2 regions of the Streptomyces sp. NPDC014891 genome follow, and region 1 is predicted to be linked to the other one. Evidence: predicted binding sites of a transcription regulator. Region 1 holds the regulator's gene; the other holds the start of a gene.
The links. Region 1 encodes HspR, which represses chaperone genes until heat shock. Its sites were predicted from a motif close to TTGAGNNNNNNNNNCTCAA; they were not measured.
Positions count from the first base shown of each region.

Region 1 (7,089 bases):
AGCGGATGGGCTGTGGGGCGCCGCGGGGACGGCGGAGGCAGCGGTAGGCGCGGACGTCCTCGTCCTGCTCCCGTGCCACCACGATCGGCTCTCCGAAGAGGGTGATCTTCAGCGCGTCGCCACGGTGGGGGATGGCCGTGGCGAGGTCGACGAAGTGCCACCCGGACCGGTAGGCCGAAGCCATCTCCCGGCGGAACCTGGGGTCGTCCGGCGGCACGGTCACGCCCCCGCGCCCCTCGAACCGATCTCCCAGGACGGCTCGTAAGGAGCAGCGAGCACGACGTCCCGGGGAGAGCTCTCCCACGAGGGTTCGCCGGGTCCCGCGACCACCTCGTGCGCCGGGGTGCTCTCCCACGAGGGCTCGTCCGGCCCTGCCACGGAGTGCGCCGGGGTGCTCTCCCACGAGGGCTCGCCGACGGCGAGTGCGCCGAGAGCAGCCGCCGCAACGGCTATGGCGCTAAGTGCACGAACCATCCTGGTCATGGCCGATCTCCACCTCTTTTGATCACTACCTCCCCCCCGCGAGTAAGACGATGGCTCACTCCCGACCCTTTCCACCAGCCAACCCGGGCATCATGTTCCTGTAATTCATGACCCTGAGGGGGGTGCAAATGAGGCGAGAATGCGACGAGTCCGTTCATAAGCACAGTCACGGTGAACTATGCGACGTGGGCAAGGAGCTCTATGCGAGTGCCCTCCGCACCGGCCGGATAGCCCGTGCGGACGCCGAAGCCGCCCCCTGCCTGAGGGAACTCTCCCTCCTGCACCCGGACCCGGACGACAGCGAGTGCCTGCGTCCCGTGCCGCCCTCGATCGCCCTGAACCAGCTCGTGCACCCCATCGAGCAGGAGATACAGGTCCGGCGCCAGCACGCGCTGGCCCTCGCGGACGCTTTCGAGCCGTTCATGGCGATCCACACCCAGGACCCCACCGGCACCCAGGCCATCACGGTCCTCGAAGGCCTCAGCGTCATCAACGCCGCGCTCGACCGCGCGATCAACGAGTGCACCGAGGAACTCCTCACCATCCAGCCCGGCAGCGGCCGCCGCCCCGAGACCCTCGAAGCGGCCCTCCGCCGCATGGAACCGCTGCTCGACCGCGGGGTCCGGATGCGGACGCTCTACCAGCACACCGCACGGCACCATCCCGCCACCCTGGCCTACGTCGAACGCGTCGCGCCGTACGGGCTCGAACTGCGCACCCTCGAGGAGATCGTCGACCGACTGATCATCGTCGACCGCAAGGTCGCGTTCGTGCCCGCGCGCAGCGACCGCCAGGTCGCCCTCGAACTCCGCCACGAGGGCCTCGTGCAGTACCTCGTCGGCGTCTTCGACCAGTTCTGGCTGCACGGGGTGCCCTGGGAGGACGAGATCCCCTACAGCCCCTCCGTGGACGGCATCGGCGGCGTCCAGCGCTCGATCGCCAAACTCCTCGTCGAGGGCCACGTGGACGAGGCCATCGCCCGCCGCCTCGGCATGAACGTGCGCACCTGCCGCGCCCACATCGCCAAACTCGCCGCCGCCCTCGGCAGCGGCAGCCGGGCCCAGCTCGGCTACCTGATCGCGCAGTCGGGCATCCTCGAGGGAGACACCTGACCACCAGACACCTGACCAGCGTCGAACGGGACAACTCACCACCGTGTACGTACAGATCGACCTCGACGGGCCCGCCGGGACCCTCCGCGTCTCCGGGCACGACCTGCCCACCGTGGAGCTCGTACGGGCCCCCGGGACCCGCCCGGACACCCATACGCCGATCGGCACCCGCAAGCCCGCCCTGCTCGCCCTGACGGTGGCCGGGGAACCCGCCGTCGTCAAGCCGGCCCGCGCGCGGCTGCTGCGCCGCTCCTACCGGGTGGACGTCCGCGTGGACGGCCTCCGCTACCGGCTCGTCCCCAGCTCGTACGTGGACAGCCGGTTCACCCGGAACGGGAAGGCGCTCGGGACACTGGAGTCCAAGGGGGACGGCACGGTGTACCCCGACTGGGACCCGGCCGCCGCCCCGACCCCGCTCGACCACGCCGTCGGCACCGCCCTCGCCGCCGCGTTCGGCACGGGAGCGTCGCCCTGGTGGGAGACCGTCGGCGACATCGTGGCGGAGCTCATCCCGTAGCCCCGGCGGGGCCGTCCTCGTGCGAGGCCCCGAGAACGTCTGAGGCCCCCTCCACGGCTGTGGAGGGGGCCTCAGACGGTGCCGGGGGCTACTCGCCGCGCTTGGGGCGCCAGACGACCAGGGCGCTCGCCTGCTGCACGTCCTGGTACGGCACCAGGTCGCGCCGGTACGAGGCGTGCACCTGGGCCTCGCGCTGCCGCATCGCCGCCGCCGCGCCGTCGACGGCCGCCGACAGCTCCGCGATCCGGCTCTGCAGCGCCGCGACCTGGTTCTCCAGCTCGATGATGCGCTTGATCCCGGCCAGGTTGATGCCCTCGTCCTGCGACAGCTGCTGCACCTGCCGGAGCAGCTCGATGTCACGGGCCGAGTAGCGCCGGCCACGGCCCGCCGTGCGGTCCGGGGAGACCAGACCGAGGCGGTCGTACTGACGGAGGGTCTGCGGATGCAGACCGGAGAGCTGGGCCGCCACCGAGATGACGTACACCGGCGACTCGTCGGTCAGCTCGTACGGATTGCGTCGGCGCCCGTCCACCGGGTCACGCTCCCTTCGCTGCCTGGAACAGCTCCGCCCGCGGATCGTCGGAGGCGGTCGCCTCGCGATAGGTCTCCAGGGCGTCCCGTGCCTTGTCGTCCAGCTCCTTCGGCACCGCGACCTCGACCGTCACGAGGAGGTCGCCGCGGGTGCCGTCCTTGCGGACCGCGCCCTTGCCGCGGGCGCGCATGGTCCGGCCGTTGGGCGTGCCCGCGGGCAGCTTGAGGGTGACCGCGGGGCCGCCGAGGGTCGGCACCTTGATCTCGCCGCCGAGCGCCGCCTCCGTGAAGGAGACCGGCACCGTGACGGTGAGGTTGTCGTCCTTGCGGCCGAACACCGGGTGGGAGTCGACGTGCACCACGACGTACAGGTCGCCGTTCTGCCCGCCGCGCTCGCCCGGCGCCCCCTTGCCGCGCAGCCGGATCTTCTGGTTGTCGGAGACACCGGCCGGGATGCGGACCTGCATGGTGCGGGAGGACTTGGCCCGGCCGCTGCCCTTGCAGACCTCGCAGGGGTTCTCGGCGATCAGGCCGCGGCCCTTGCAGTCCACGCAGGGGTCGGTGAGCGAGAAGCCGCCGCCGCTGCCGCGCGAGACCTGTCCGGTGCCGACGCAGGTCGGGCACACCCGGGGGGTGCCGTTCTTGTCGCCGGTGCCCGAACACGCCGTGCACGGCTGCTGGCTGGACATCCGCAGCGGTACGGTCGCGCCCTCGATGGCCTCGGTGAAGCTGAGCGTCACCTCGGACTCGATGTCCTGGCCGCGCCGGGGCTGGGTGCGGGCACCCGCGCCGCCGCCGCGGTTGAACAGGCCGCCGAAGACGTCCCCGATGCCGCCGCCACCGCCGCCGAAGCCCCCGCCCGCGCCGCCCTGGGTGCCTCCGAAGAGGTCGCCCAGGTCGAAGTTGAACGAGCCGCCCGCCCCGGGACCGCCGGCCCGGAAGCCGCCGTTCCCGAAGAGGGCGCGGGCCTCGTCGTACTCCTTGCGCTTCTTGGGGTCGCCGAGGATGTCGTTCGCCTCGGAGATCTCCTTGAAGCGCTCCTCGGCCTTGGCGTCGTTCTTGTTGGCGTCCGGGTGGTTCTCGCGGGCGAGCTTCCGGTACGCCTTCTTGATCTCGGCCTCGGTGGCGTCCTTGGGGACGCCGAGAACCTTGTAGTAGTCCTTCTCGACGAAGTCCTTCGTGCTCATCGACGTCCCTCCTTCCGGACTGCTCCGGGGTCTGTCACCGCTGTGCGGCCGGTCGCGCTACCCCTCCTCGGGGGCACCGCTCTCCTCGTCCGTGGACGACTTCGCGTCGTCCTTGGCCGGTGCCGCGCCCGGCTGGGGCTCGGCGACGGCCACGCGGGCGGGCCGGATGGTCCGCTCGCCGATCCGGTACCCCGGCTGCAGGATCGCCACGCACGTCGTCTCGGTGACGTCCGGCGCGTACGAGTGCATCAGGGCCTCGTGGATCGTCGGGTCGAAGGGCTCGCCCTCCTTGCCGAACTGCTGCAGACCCATCTTGGCGACGACGGTCTCCAGCGATTCGGCCACCGACTTGAACCCGCCCACGAGCTCGCCGTGGTCCCGGGCCCGGCCGACGTCGTCGAGCACCGGGAGCAGGTCGCTCAGGAGGCTCGCGACGGCGATCTCCTTGACCGTGACCCGGTCCCGCTCCACGCGGCGGCGGTAGTTCTGGTACTCGGCCTGGAGCCGCTGGAGGTCCGCGGTGCGCTCCTCGAGCGCCTTGCGGGCCTGGTCCAGCTGCGCCAGCAGAGCCACGTCAGTCGTGTCCCCGGCCGGGGCCGCCCCCTCCGCCTTGTCGGCGGAGGCGGCGGTCTCGGGCTCCTCGGGCGTGCCGTCGGCGGGGACTTCGGGCTTCTCCTCGAAGCCCGGGGTCTCCTCCGACATCAGGCAGCGCCGCCCTTCGGCTTGTCCTCGTCGACGATCTCGGCGTCGACGACGTCGTCGTCGGCCGGGGCCTGCTGGCCGGCGCCGGCGTCGCCGCCCGCGGCCTGCGCGCCCTGGGCGTCGGCGTAGAGCGCCTGGCCGAGCTTCTGCGAGACGGCCGCGACCTTCTCGGTGGCGGTGCGGATCTCGGCGGTGTCCTCGCCCTTGAGCTTCTCCTTCAGCTCGCCGAGCGCGGCCTCGACCTCGGCCTTGACGTCGCCGGGGACCTTGTCCTCGTTGTCCTTGAGGAACTTCTCCGTCTGGTAGACGAGCTGCTCGCCCTGGTTGCGGGACTCGGCGGCCTCGCGGCGGCGGTGGTCCTCGTCCGCGTACTGCTCGGCCTCCTGGCGCATGCGGTCGACCTCGTCCTTCGGCAGCGAGGAGCCGCCGGTGACGGTCATCTTCTGCTCCTTGCCCGTGCCGAGGTCCTTCGCGGTCACGTGCATGATGCCGTTGGCGTCGATGTCGAAGGCGACCTCGATCTGCGGGACGCCGCGGGGCGCCGGCGGCAGACCGGTCAGCTCGAACATGCCGAGCTTCTTGTTGTACGCCGCGATCTCGCGCTCGCCCTGGTAGACCTGGATCTGCACGGACGGCTGGTTGTCCTCGGCCGTCGTGAAGATCTCGGACCGCTTGGTCGGGATCGTGGTGTTGCGCTCGATGAGCTTGGTCATGATGCCGCCCTTGGTCTCGATGCCGAGGGACAGCGGGGTCACGTCGAGGAGCAGGACGTCCTTGACCTCACCCTTGAGGACACCGGCCTGGAGCGCGGCGCCGATGGCGACGACCTCGTCCGGGTTGACGCCCTTGTTGGCGTCCTGACCGCCGGTCAGCTCCTTGACGAGCTCGGCGACGGCCGGCATACGGGTCGAACCGCCGACGAGGACGACGTGGTCGATCTCGGAGAGGTTGATCCCCGCGTCCTTGATGACGTTGTGGAACGGCACCTTGCAGCGGTCGAGCAGGTCCGAGGTCAGCTGCTGGAACTGGGCCCGGGTGAGCTTCTCGTCCAGGTGCAGCGGGCCCTCGGCGGAGGCCGTGATGTACGGCAGGTTGATGGAGGTCTCGGTCGAGGACGAGAGCTCGATCTTCGCCTTCTCCGCGGCCTCGCGGAGACGCTGGAGAGCCATCTTGTCCTTGGCCAGGTCCACGCCGTGGCCGTTCTGGAACTGCGTCACCAGGTAGTCGACGACGCGCTGGTCCCAGTCGTCGCCACCGAGGTGGTTGTCACCGTTGGTGGCCTTCACCTCGACGACGCCGTCGCCGATCTCCAGGAGGGACACGTCGAAGGTGCCGCCACCGAGGTCGAAGACGAGGATCGTCTGGTCGTCCTTGTCGAGGCCGTACGCGAGGGCGGCCGCGGTGGGCTCGTTGACGATGCGCAGGACGTTGAGGCCCGCGATCTCACCGGCCTCCTTGGTGGCCTGGCGCTCCGAGTCGTTGAAGTACGCCGGCACGGTGATGACCGCGTCGACGACCTTCTCGCCCAGGTAGGCCTCGGCGTCGCGCTTGAGCTTCTGCAGGATGAAGGCGCTCATCTGCTGCGGGTTGAAGTTCTTGCCGTCGATCTCGATCTTCCAGTCGGTGCCCATGTGGCGCTTGACCGACCGGATGGTCCTGTCGACGTTGGTGACGGCCTGACGCTTGGCCACCTCGCCGACGAGCACCTCGCCGTTCTTCGCGAAGGCGACGACGGACGGCGTGGTCCTGGCGCCCTCGGCGTTGGTGATGACGGTGGGCTCGCCGCCTTCCAGAACGCTGACGACGGAGTTAGTCGTGCCCAGGTCGATGCCGACCGCACGTGCCATTTCGATTCCTCCAGCTGACGTACTTGAGTGGATCTGACTCAAGGATGCACGACGACGCCGATCGCGTCAACAGACCTGAGCGGAGGGGGCTCAATTTCTCGCCCTTTATCTCACTCATACGGGGGCGGGGGCGCGTCGATCCCGGGTCGGGACGGGGAGCGCGTGAGAGAGTCCGGATGCCCCTTGCCGGGCAAAGCAGGCATATCCCACGAATATCCCATGATGCTCACACGGTCCCTCGGAAGGGTGTGGGAATGACGGCCAAGCGCACGTTCGACCTCATGGGCGGGCTCGCCCTCCTGCTCGCGCTCTCCCCGCTCCTCGCCGCCGTCGCCCTCTCGGTCGCCCTCGGCTCGGCGACCCCGGGCCGGGGCGTGCTGCGCCGGCGCACGGTGGCCGGCCTGGAGGGGCACCCCTTCACGATGCTGACCTTCCGCACCCGCGGCCCACTGGCCGCCCTGCCCCTGCTGCTGCACGTCGTCGAGGGGCGGATGTCGCTCGTCGGGCCCTGCCCCCTGTCGCCGTCGCACCGCGAGTGCGCGGGCGAGGGGCGCCGCCGGCTCTCCGTCCGCCCGGGGCTCACCGGACCCTGGCAGATCAGCGGACGCTCGGACCTCCCGTGGGAGGAGCGGGAGCTGCTCGACCTCCACTACGTGGACCACCACTGGCTGGGGATGGACCTGCGGATCCTGGCGCGTACGCTTCCAGCA
Region 1 is NZ_JBIBWF010000008.1:182,848-189,936, reverse strand. Features, by position in the region: gene ACF09E_RS23555 (hypothetical protein) at 1-223, opposite strand, end outside; gene ACF09E_RS23550 (helix-turn-helix transcriptional regulator) at 591-1,595, shown strand; gene ACF09E_RS23545 (hypothetical protein) at 1,639-2,112, shown strand; gene ACF09E_RS23540 (heat shock protein transcriptional repressor HspR) at 2,201-2,644, opposite strand; gene dnaJ (molecular chaperone DnaJ) at 2,649-3,830, opposite strand; gene grpE (nucleotide exchange factor GrpE) at 3,888-4,532, opposite strand; gene dnaK (molecular chaperone DnaK) at 4,532-6,379, opposite strand; gene ACF09E_RS23520 (sugar transferase) at 6,634-7,089, shown strand, end outside.

Region 2 (7,089 bases), on a different contig from region 1:
CCACGTGACCGAGCGCGCCCAGGGCGGCGACGGCGACCGCGTCGGCCGCGAGGAGTTCCAGGAAGGGGCGGCCGCCCGCCGCGTACGGCCAGGTCGCGAGGAGGCAGACGGCGTCGGCGAGGAGCACCCCGGCGGCGGGCCAGAGCGCGGACGGGGCGACCGCGACGAACAGCCTGCGGAGCGGCGGGCGGGCCGCGGACTCCCACAGGTCCAGCGTCCCGCGCCGCCGGTCCCGGCCCCCCTGCCAGCAGCCCGCGGCGAGCGCGAGCGGCCCGGCGAGCAGTCCGGCGGCCACGTGCAGCGTGTTCGTGGCGTCGGCCCAGCGCCCCTGCCAGCCGGGCGCCTTGCCGTACATGGTCACGAGCAGGGTGAGGAGGACGGCGAGACCGGTCCACGGGCCGAGCCCGCGACGGAGTTCGACGACGACGGGCCTGGTCGCCCGCCCGGCCCGCCGGGTGGCGCGCGGCGGGGGAGGGGTGAGGACGGCGGTCACCGGAGCGCCCCCTTCGCTGCGTCCGGGGCGGCCCGGTGGGCGCGCAGGGCGGCCGTGTAGCCGCGCTCGACGGCGTGCGTCGCCGAGTCGTCCCCGTCCGCGGACTCCCCGCCGAGGGAGGTGAGTTCCGCCGTCGAGCCCTGGAAGGCGAGGCGGCCCCCCTCGATGAGGGCGACGTCGGTGCAGGCCGCGGCGACGTCCTCCACCAGGTGCGTGGAGACCACCACCGTCGCCCTCGTGCCCAGCTCCCGCAGCAGCGAGCGGAAGTCGACCCGCTGCTCCGGGTCGAGTCCGGCGGTCGGCTCGTCGAGCAGCAGCAGTTCCGGTTCGTTCACGACGGCCTGGGCGATTCCGGCGCGCCGGACCATGCCCCCGGACAGCGTCCTCATCCGCGCGTCGATCCGGTCCCCGAGCCCGACCCGCTCCACCGCGCGCTCCACGGCCGCCGGGACGCGGTCGGCCGGCACCTCCTTGAGCCAGGCGACGTAGGCCACGAACTCCCGCACGGTGAAGGCCGGGTAGTAGCCGAAGTCCTGCGGGAGGTAGCCGAGCCGGCGGCGGATGCCGGTGCGCTCGGGGTGCCGGGTGGCGTCTCCGCCGAGCAGCTCCACCCGGCCGGAGGAGGGGGCGGCCACGGTCGCGAGGACCCGGATGAGGGAGGTCTTGCCGGCGCCGTTCGGGCCGAGCAGGCCGTGGACGCCGGGGCCCAGGGACAGGTCGAGCCGGTCGAGGGCGAGGGTGCGGCGGTGGCGGACGGTCAGTCCGCTCACCGCGACGGCGGGAGAGGGGGTCACCGGAGCTCCAGGTGGTCGAAGGAACGGCGCCGCACCGCGAGGAGGGCGGCGCAGGCCAGCGCCGCGCCGGCCCACCCCCCTTGGGCGGCGGGGCCGGAGAAGTACGGGGCGAGCGCGGCCGCCGGGGCGGCCGTGTCCACGGGGCCGAGCAGCGGGCCCGTGACGGCGATCAGCCAGCCGCCGCCCAGCGTCGCGGCCGCCGCCCGGCAGCCGACGAACGAGCCGAGCGCGAGCGTCGCCAGGGTCAGCGCCAGACCCGGAAGCAGCCAGGCGGCGGCTCCCGGGAGTCCGGCCACCGGCGGCAGCAGCGCGCCCCCGGCCGTCAGCAGCGGTACGCAGACGACGAGGACGGCGGCGGTACGGGTGAGCAGCAGCCGCAGTCCGCCGGAGGGCGTGGCCGCGGTGATCTCGTGCATCGGGTCGGCGTGCCGCCCGTAGGAGACGGCGACGCCGGCGAGCGGGAGGACGGGGGAGAGGGCGAGCAGCAGACCGCCCGCGCCGCGGACCCCGGCCCCGTGGGCGAGCGCGAGGGCCCCGCCGACGACCAGCAGCACGGCGACCGCCCAGGAGCCGCGGACCGCGGGTCCGACCGCCCACCAGAGCCGTGCCCAGCGGCCGGTCCGGGTGGGGGCGGAGGGCGAGGGGGCGGCCTGGGCCGGGTTCGGCCCGGTGCCGCCGTGTGCCGGCCGTCGTCGCGTGGCGCCGCCGACCGCGGGGCCGACGGCCCACCGGAGCCGGGCCCGGCGGCCGGTCCGGGTGGGGGCGGAGGGCGAGGGGGCGTGCGGTGGGGGAGTGGCCGGGGCCGGCGCGATGCCGCCGTGTGCGGGTCGTCCGCCCGTGTCGCCCGCGAGCGCGGGCCGGGCGCCCGCCCGGGCCGGAGCGGCGCCGATCGACGCCAGCAGGTCGGCGCGGACGGCCGCGAGCACGGGGCCGGCCGTTCCGGCGCGCACGGCGGCGGAGACGCGGCCCGCGCAGCCCGCGCAGGACTCGACGTGCTTCTCCAGGGACCAGGCGTCGGTCTCGGGCGCGGAACCGTCGGCGTACCGGCGCGCGAGGTCGTCCGTGACGTGCCAGGGCAGTCCGGGGCCGGGCGCGGGGCGGCGCTGTGTCGTCATGCGGTGCCTCCCAGGGCGTGGGGGCCGCCGGGGTGGGCCGCCCCGAGTGCGGCGCGCAGTTCGCGGCGGGCGCGCAGGGCGCGGGTCTTGACCGTGCCCTCGGGTATGCCGAGGAGCCGGGCGGTCTCCCGGGTCGTCAGACCGTCGACGACGGTGGCCCGCAGGACCTCGGCGAGCTCGGGGGAGATCCGGTCGAGGGCCGCGCCGACCTCCCCGTATTCCAGGCCGGCGAGCACCCGGTCCTCGGCGGAGGGCGCGGCGGCGGGCGGCTCCGCGGGCAGGGCGGCCTGCCGGGCGGCCTCCGTCACGACGCGTTCCGCGCGGGCCCGGGCCCGCTGCGCGTCGACCAGGCGCCGGGCCGCGATCACCCAGAGCCAGCCGCCGGCCTCGCCCCTGCCCCGGTGGCCGCCGGCGGAGCGCCAGACCGTGACGAAGGTGTCCTGGAGGACCTCCCGCACGGTCTCCTCGTCGGGGCAGCGCCGGGCGAGGCGCGCGTGCAGCCAGCCGGCGTGCCGGTCGTAGAGCACGGCGAGCGCCCCGGAGTCCCCCCGGGCGACCGCGCGCAGCAGCGCCGTGTCGTCGTCCTCGTCGCCCCCTGCGGGGCCTCCCCCTGAGGGGCGCAACAGTCTCACGCCCTCTCTATCGCGCGCGTGCCCCGGTCCGGTTCACGCGCGCGTGAACCGGACCGGGGCCTCAGGGCCCCGGTCCCGGGGCCGTCGCGCCCGCCGGGCTCAGGGGCGCGTCGGCGGGCCGCCCTCCGGGAGGGCGGCGAAGACCCGCCGGAGCGCCGCCGGGCGCTCCTCCTCGCCGTCCTGCGCGACGACGAGGCGGTGCCGGTACGTCACGCGGTACTGGAAGCCGTCGGGGACCGGGCGGCCCGTGGGCCGCTCCGGGATCCGGGCGTAGGCGGGGTCGGCCAGGGCGGCCCGCAGCTCGGCGGCCTGGGCGGGGGTCTGCCGGCCGGTCCGGGGCGGCTCGGTGCCGGAGCGGATGCTCCAGGAGCCGTCGTGCTGGACGACGAGCTTGTTGCGGACCCCGGCGAGGCCGCCGTCGACGACGACCTCGACGAGGACCCCGGTCGGCTGCGGGTCGGAGGGTGGGTCGGCCGGGGGCAGCGTGACACGCGGGGGCGTGCCGGCCGGGGATGTGGAGGGCGAGGGCCGCGTGGCGCTCGGCTCGGGCCGTCCGCCCTCCCCGGTGGGCGACGGGGCCGGCGTGCTCGTCGCCGGGGACGGGTCGCCCGGTGCGGGCGGTTCCGCGGGTCCGCAGCCGCTCGTACCGCCGGCCAGGGCCCCGATCAGGATCAGGGTCCCGCACCATGTTCCCCGTACGCCTCTCGCCATGGACTGAGCATGCCAAGTCGCGGACGTCCCGCGCAGCCGTACGGCCGGGTTCGCGCCCGCCGGCTCGGCCGGCCGCGGGGCCGCCCTCTCGGATGATGCCGCTGATCGGCTCAGCCGGCCGCGCCGCCGTCCCGGACGATTCCGGTGATCGGCCCCCGGTAGCGCCAGTCGAGGGAGCCGTACAGCGCGAATCCGTCCGTGGTCGCGGCGAGCACCCCGGTCGCGGCGCCGGCCTGGGCGGCGGCGGCCTCCAGGGTGCGCATGACGTTGGCGCCGAGGCCGCGGCGCCGGTGCGCGGGATCGGTCTCGATCTGGTCGGCGACGGCGGTGGAGCCGGTCGGGGCGATCCGGCCGCTCGCGGCGAGGGTGCCGTCGGGCGCCAGGACGCGGACGCGGATGACCCCGTCCCGGACCTCGGTGGTCCGCGCGTACCCCTCGGGCGGGGCCGGGCGGGCGCCGGGGTCGAGCGGCTTGACCATCATGAAGCCCGGGTCGTCCGGGACGGTCCACCCCTCCGTGATCCACGCCTGCGCGTCCTCGGGCCCCGCCATGACCTTGAGCCAGCTGTAGGGGGCGGTGAGGCGGGCGCAGAGCGCGCCCACCGTGGCGGCGTCGGGGGCGGGCAGCACGTGCCGTACGACGTGCCGGGGCAGTCCCACGTCGATCCGGTGGCCCCAGGGCTCGGGGACGGCGGCCGGGGTCCCCCGGGAGACGGTCCAGCCCGTCACCCAGGCCGATGTAAGAGCTGCAATATCCATACAGGTATTACATCGGTCGTTCCGGGTCCTGCGCGAGAGTGATCGCTCAGAGCGAACGGGCGTCCGGGAACATCCACGGGCTCACATGCATTGAGTCGACATAGCTCAACTTGACTGCCGAAGGGGAGATCATGGCTTCTGACTCCAAGCCGTCCGTGCCGCTCACTCTGCCCGTGCTGCCGCTCGACGACGAGGTCGTGCTGCCCGGCATGGTGGTGCCGCTCGACCTGTCCGACAACGAGGTGCGCGCCGCCGTGGAGGCCGCCCAGGCCGCCGCTCGGCCCGGCGCGGGCAAGCCGCGGGTGCTGCTCGTGCCCCGCGTCGACGGGACCTACGCCGGGACCGGCGTCCTGGGCACCGTCGAGCAGGTCGGACGGCTCTCCGACGGCGACCCCGGTGCCCTGATCCGCGGCATCGGCCGCGTGCGCATCGGCGCCGGCACGACCGGGCCCGGCGCAGCCCTCTGGGTCGAGGGCGGCACGGTCGAGGAGACCCTGCCCGACCCGCTTCCCGGCCAGGTCGCCGACCTCGTCAAGGAGTACAAGGCGCTCGCCACCACCTGGCTCAAGAAGCGCGGGGCCTGGCAGGTCGTCGACCGCCTCCAGCAGATCGACGGCGTCGGCGCCCTCGCCGACAACTCCGGCTACTCGCCCTTCCTCACCGTCGAGCAGAAGGTCGCGCTCCTGGAGACCGCCGACCCGGTCGCCCGCCTCCGGCTCGCCACCGCCCAGCTCCGCGAGCACCTCGCCGAGCAGGACGTCGCCGAGACCATCGCCAAGGACGTCCAGGAGGGCGTCGACAAGCAGCAGCGCGAGTTCCTGCTCCGGCGCCAGCTCGAAGCGGTCCGCAAGGAACTGCGCGACCTGAACGGCGAGTCCGAGGCGGACGAGTCCGACGACTACCGCGCCCGCGTGGAGGCCGCCGACCTGCCCGAGAAGGTCCGCGAGGCCGCCCTCAAGGAGGTCGAGAAGCTGGAGCGGTCCAGCGACCAGTCCCCCGAGGGCTCCTGGATCCGCACCTGGCTGGACACCGTCCTCGAACTGCCCTGGAACGAGCGCTCCGAGGACCGGTACGACATCCGCGGCGCCCGCGCCGTCCTCGACGCCGAGCACTTCGGCCTCGACGACGTGAAGGAGCGCATCACCGAGTACCTCGCCGTCCGCAAGCGCCGCGCCGAGCGCGGCCTGGGCGTCGTCGGCGGCCGCCGCGGCGGGGCCGTCCTCGCCCTCGTCGGACCGCCCGGCGTCGGCAAGACCTCCCTCGGCGAGTCCGTCGCGCACGCGATGGGACGCCGGTTCGTCCGGGTCGCCCTCGGCGGCGTACGGGACGAGGCGGAGATCCGCGGCCACCGCAGGACCTACGTCGGCGCACTGCCCGGCCGGATCGTCCGCGCCATCAAGGAGGCCGGTTCCATGAACCCGGTGGTCCTCCTCGACGAGATCGACAAGGTCGGCTCCGACTTCCGCGGCGACCCCGCGGCGGCCCTCCTCGAAGTCCTCGACCCGGCGCAGAACCACACCTTCCGCGACCACTACCTGGAGGTCGAACTCGACCTCTCCGACGTGGTGTTCCTGGCCACGGCCAACGTCCTCGAAGCCATTCCCGAGGCCCTCCTCGACCGCATGGAGCTGGTCAGGCTCGACGGCTACACCGAGGACGAGAAGGTCGTCATCGCCCGCGACCACCTGCTGCCCCGGCAGCTGGAGCGCGCGGGCCTGGAGCCCGGCGAGGTCGTCCTGGAGGACGCGAGCCTGCGCAGGCTGGCGGGCGAGTACACCCGCGAGGCCGGCGTCCGCACCCTGGAGCGGGCCGTCTCCCGGCTGCTCCGCAAGGTCGCCGCCGAGCACGAACTGGGCGACCGAGACCTGCCGTTCACGATCGGCCCCGACGACCTGCGCGCACTCATCGGGCGCCCGCACCACGTCCCCGAGTCCGCCCAGGACCCGGCGGAGCGCCGGACGGCCGTGCCGGGCGTCGCCACCGGCCTCGCCGTGACCGGCGCGGGCGGCGACGTCCTCTTCGTCGAGGCGTCCCTGGCCGATCCGGAGACCGGCGCCGCCGGGCTGACCCTCACCGGTCAACTGGGCGACGTCATGAAGGAGTCGGCGCAGATCGCGCTCTCCTTCCTCCGCTCGCACGGGGCGGAGCTGGAGCTTCCCGTCACCGGCTTGAAGGACCGGGGCGTGCACATCCACTTCCCCGCGGGCGCGGTCCCCAAGGACGGCCCCAGCGCCGGCGTCACCATGACGACCGCCCTCGCCTCCCTGCTGAGCGGGCGCCAGGTGCGCACGGACGTGGCGATGACCGGCGAGGTCTCCCTCACCGGCCGGGTCCTCCCGATCGGCGGCGTGAAGCAGAAGCTCCTCGCCGCCCACCGGGCGGGCATCACCACGGTCGTGATCCCCAAGCGGAACGAGGCCGACCTGGACGACGTCCCGGCCGAGATCCTGGAGAAGCTGGAGGTCCACCCGGTCACGGACGTCCGCCAGGTCCTGGAGATCGCGCTGACCCCGGCGGCGGTGCCGGTCGGCGCGGCCGCGGCCTGACGCCCCCGCGGCGGAGCGGGGTGCCCCACGCGGGGGCACC
Region 2 is NZ_JBIBWF010000005.1:431,097-438,185, reverse strand. Features, by position in the region: gene ACF09E_RS17270 (hypothetical protein) at 1-493, opposite strand, end outside; gene ACF09E_RS17265 (ABC transporter ATP-binding protein) at 490-1,287, opposite strand; gene ACF09E_RS17260 (zf-HC2 domain-containing protein) at 1,284-2,402, opposite strand; gene ACF09E_RS17255 (RNA polymerase sigma factor) at 2,399-3,034, opposite strand; gene ACF09E_RS17250 (hypothetical protein) at 3,134-3,745, opposite strand; gene ACF09E_RS17245 (GNAT family N-acetyltransferase) at 3,856-4,503, opposite strand; gene lon (endopeptidase La) at 4,635-7,049, shown strand.
Region 2: the regulator HspR is predicted to act here: its motif matches at 4,594-4,612, upstream of lon (endopeptidase La).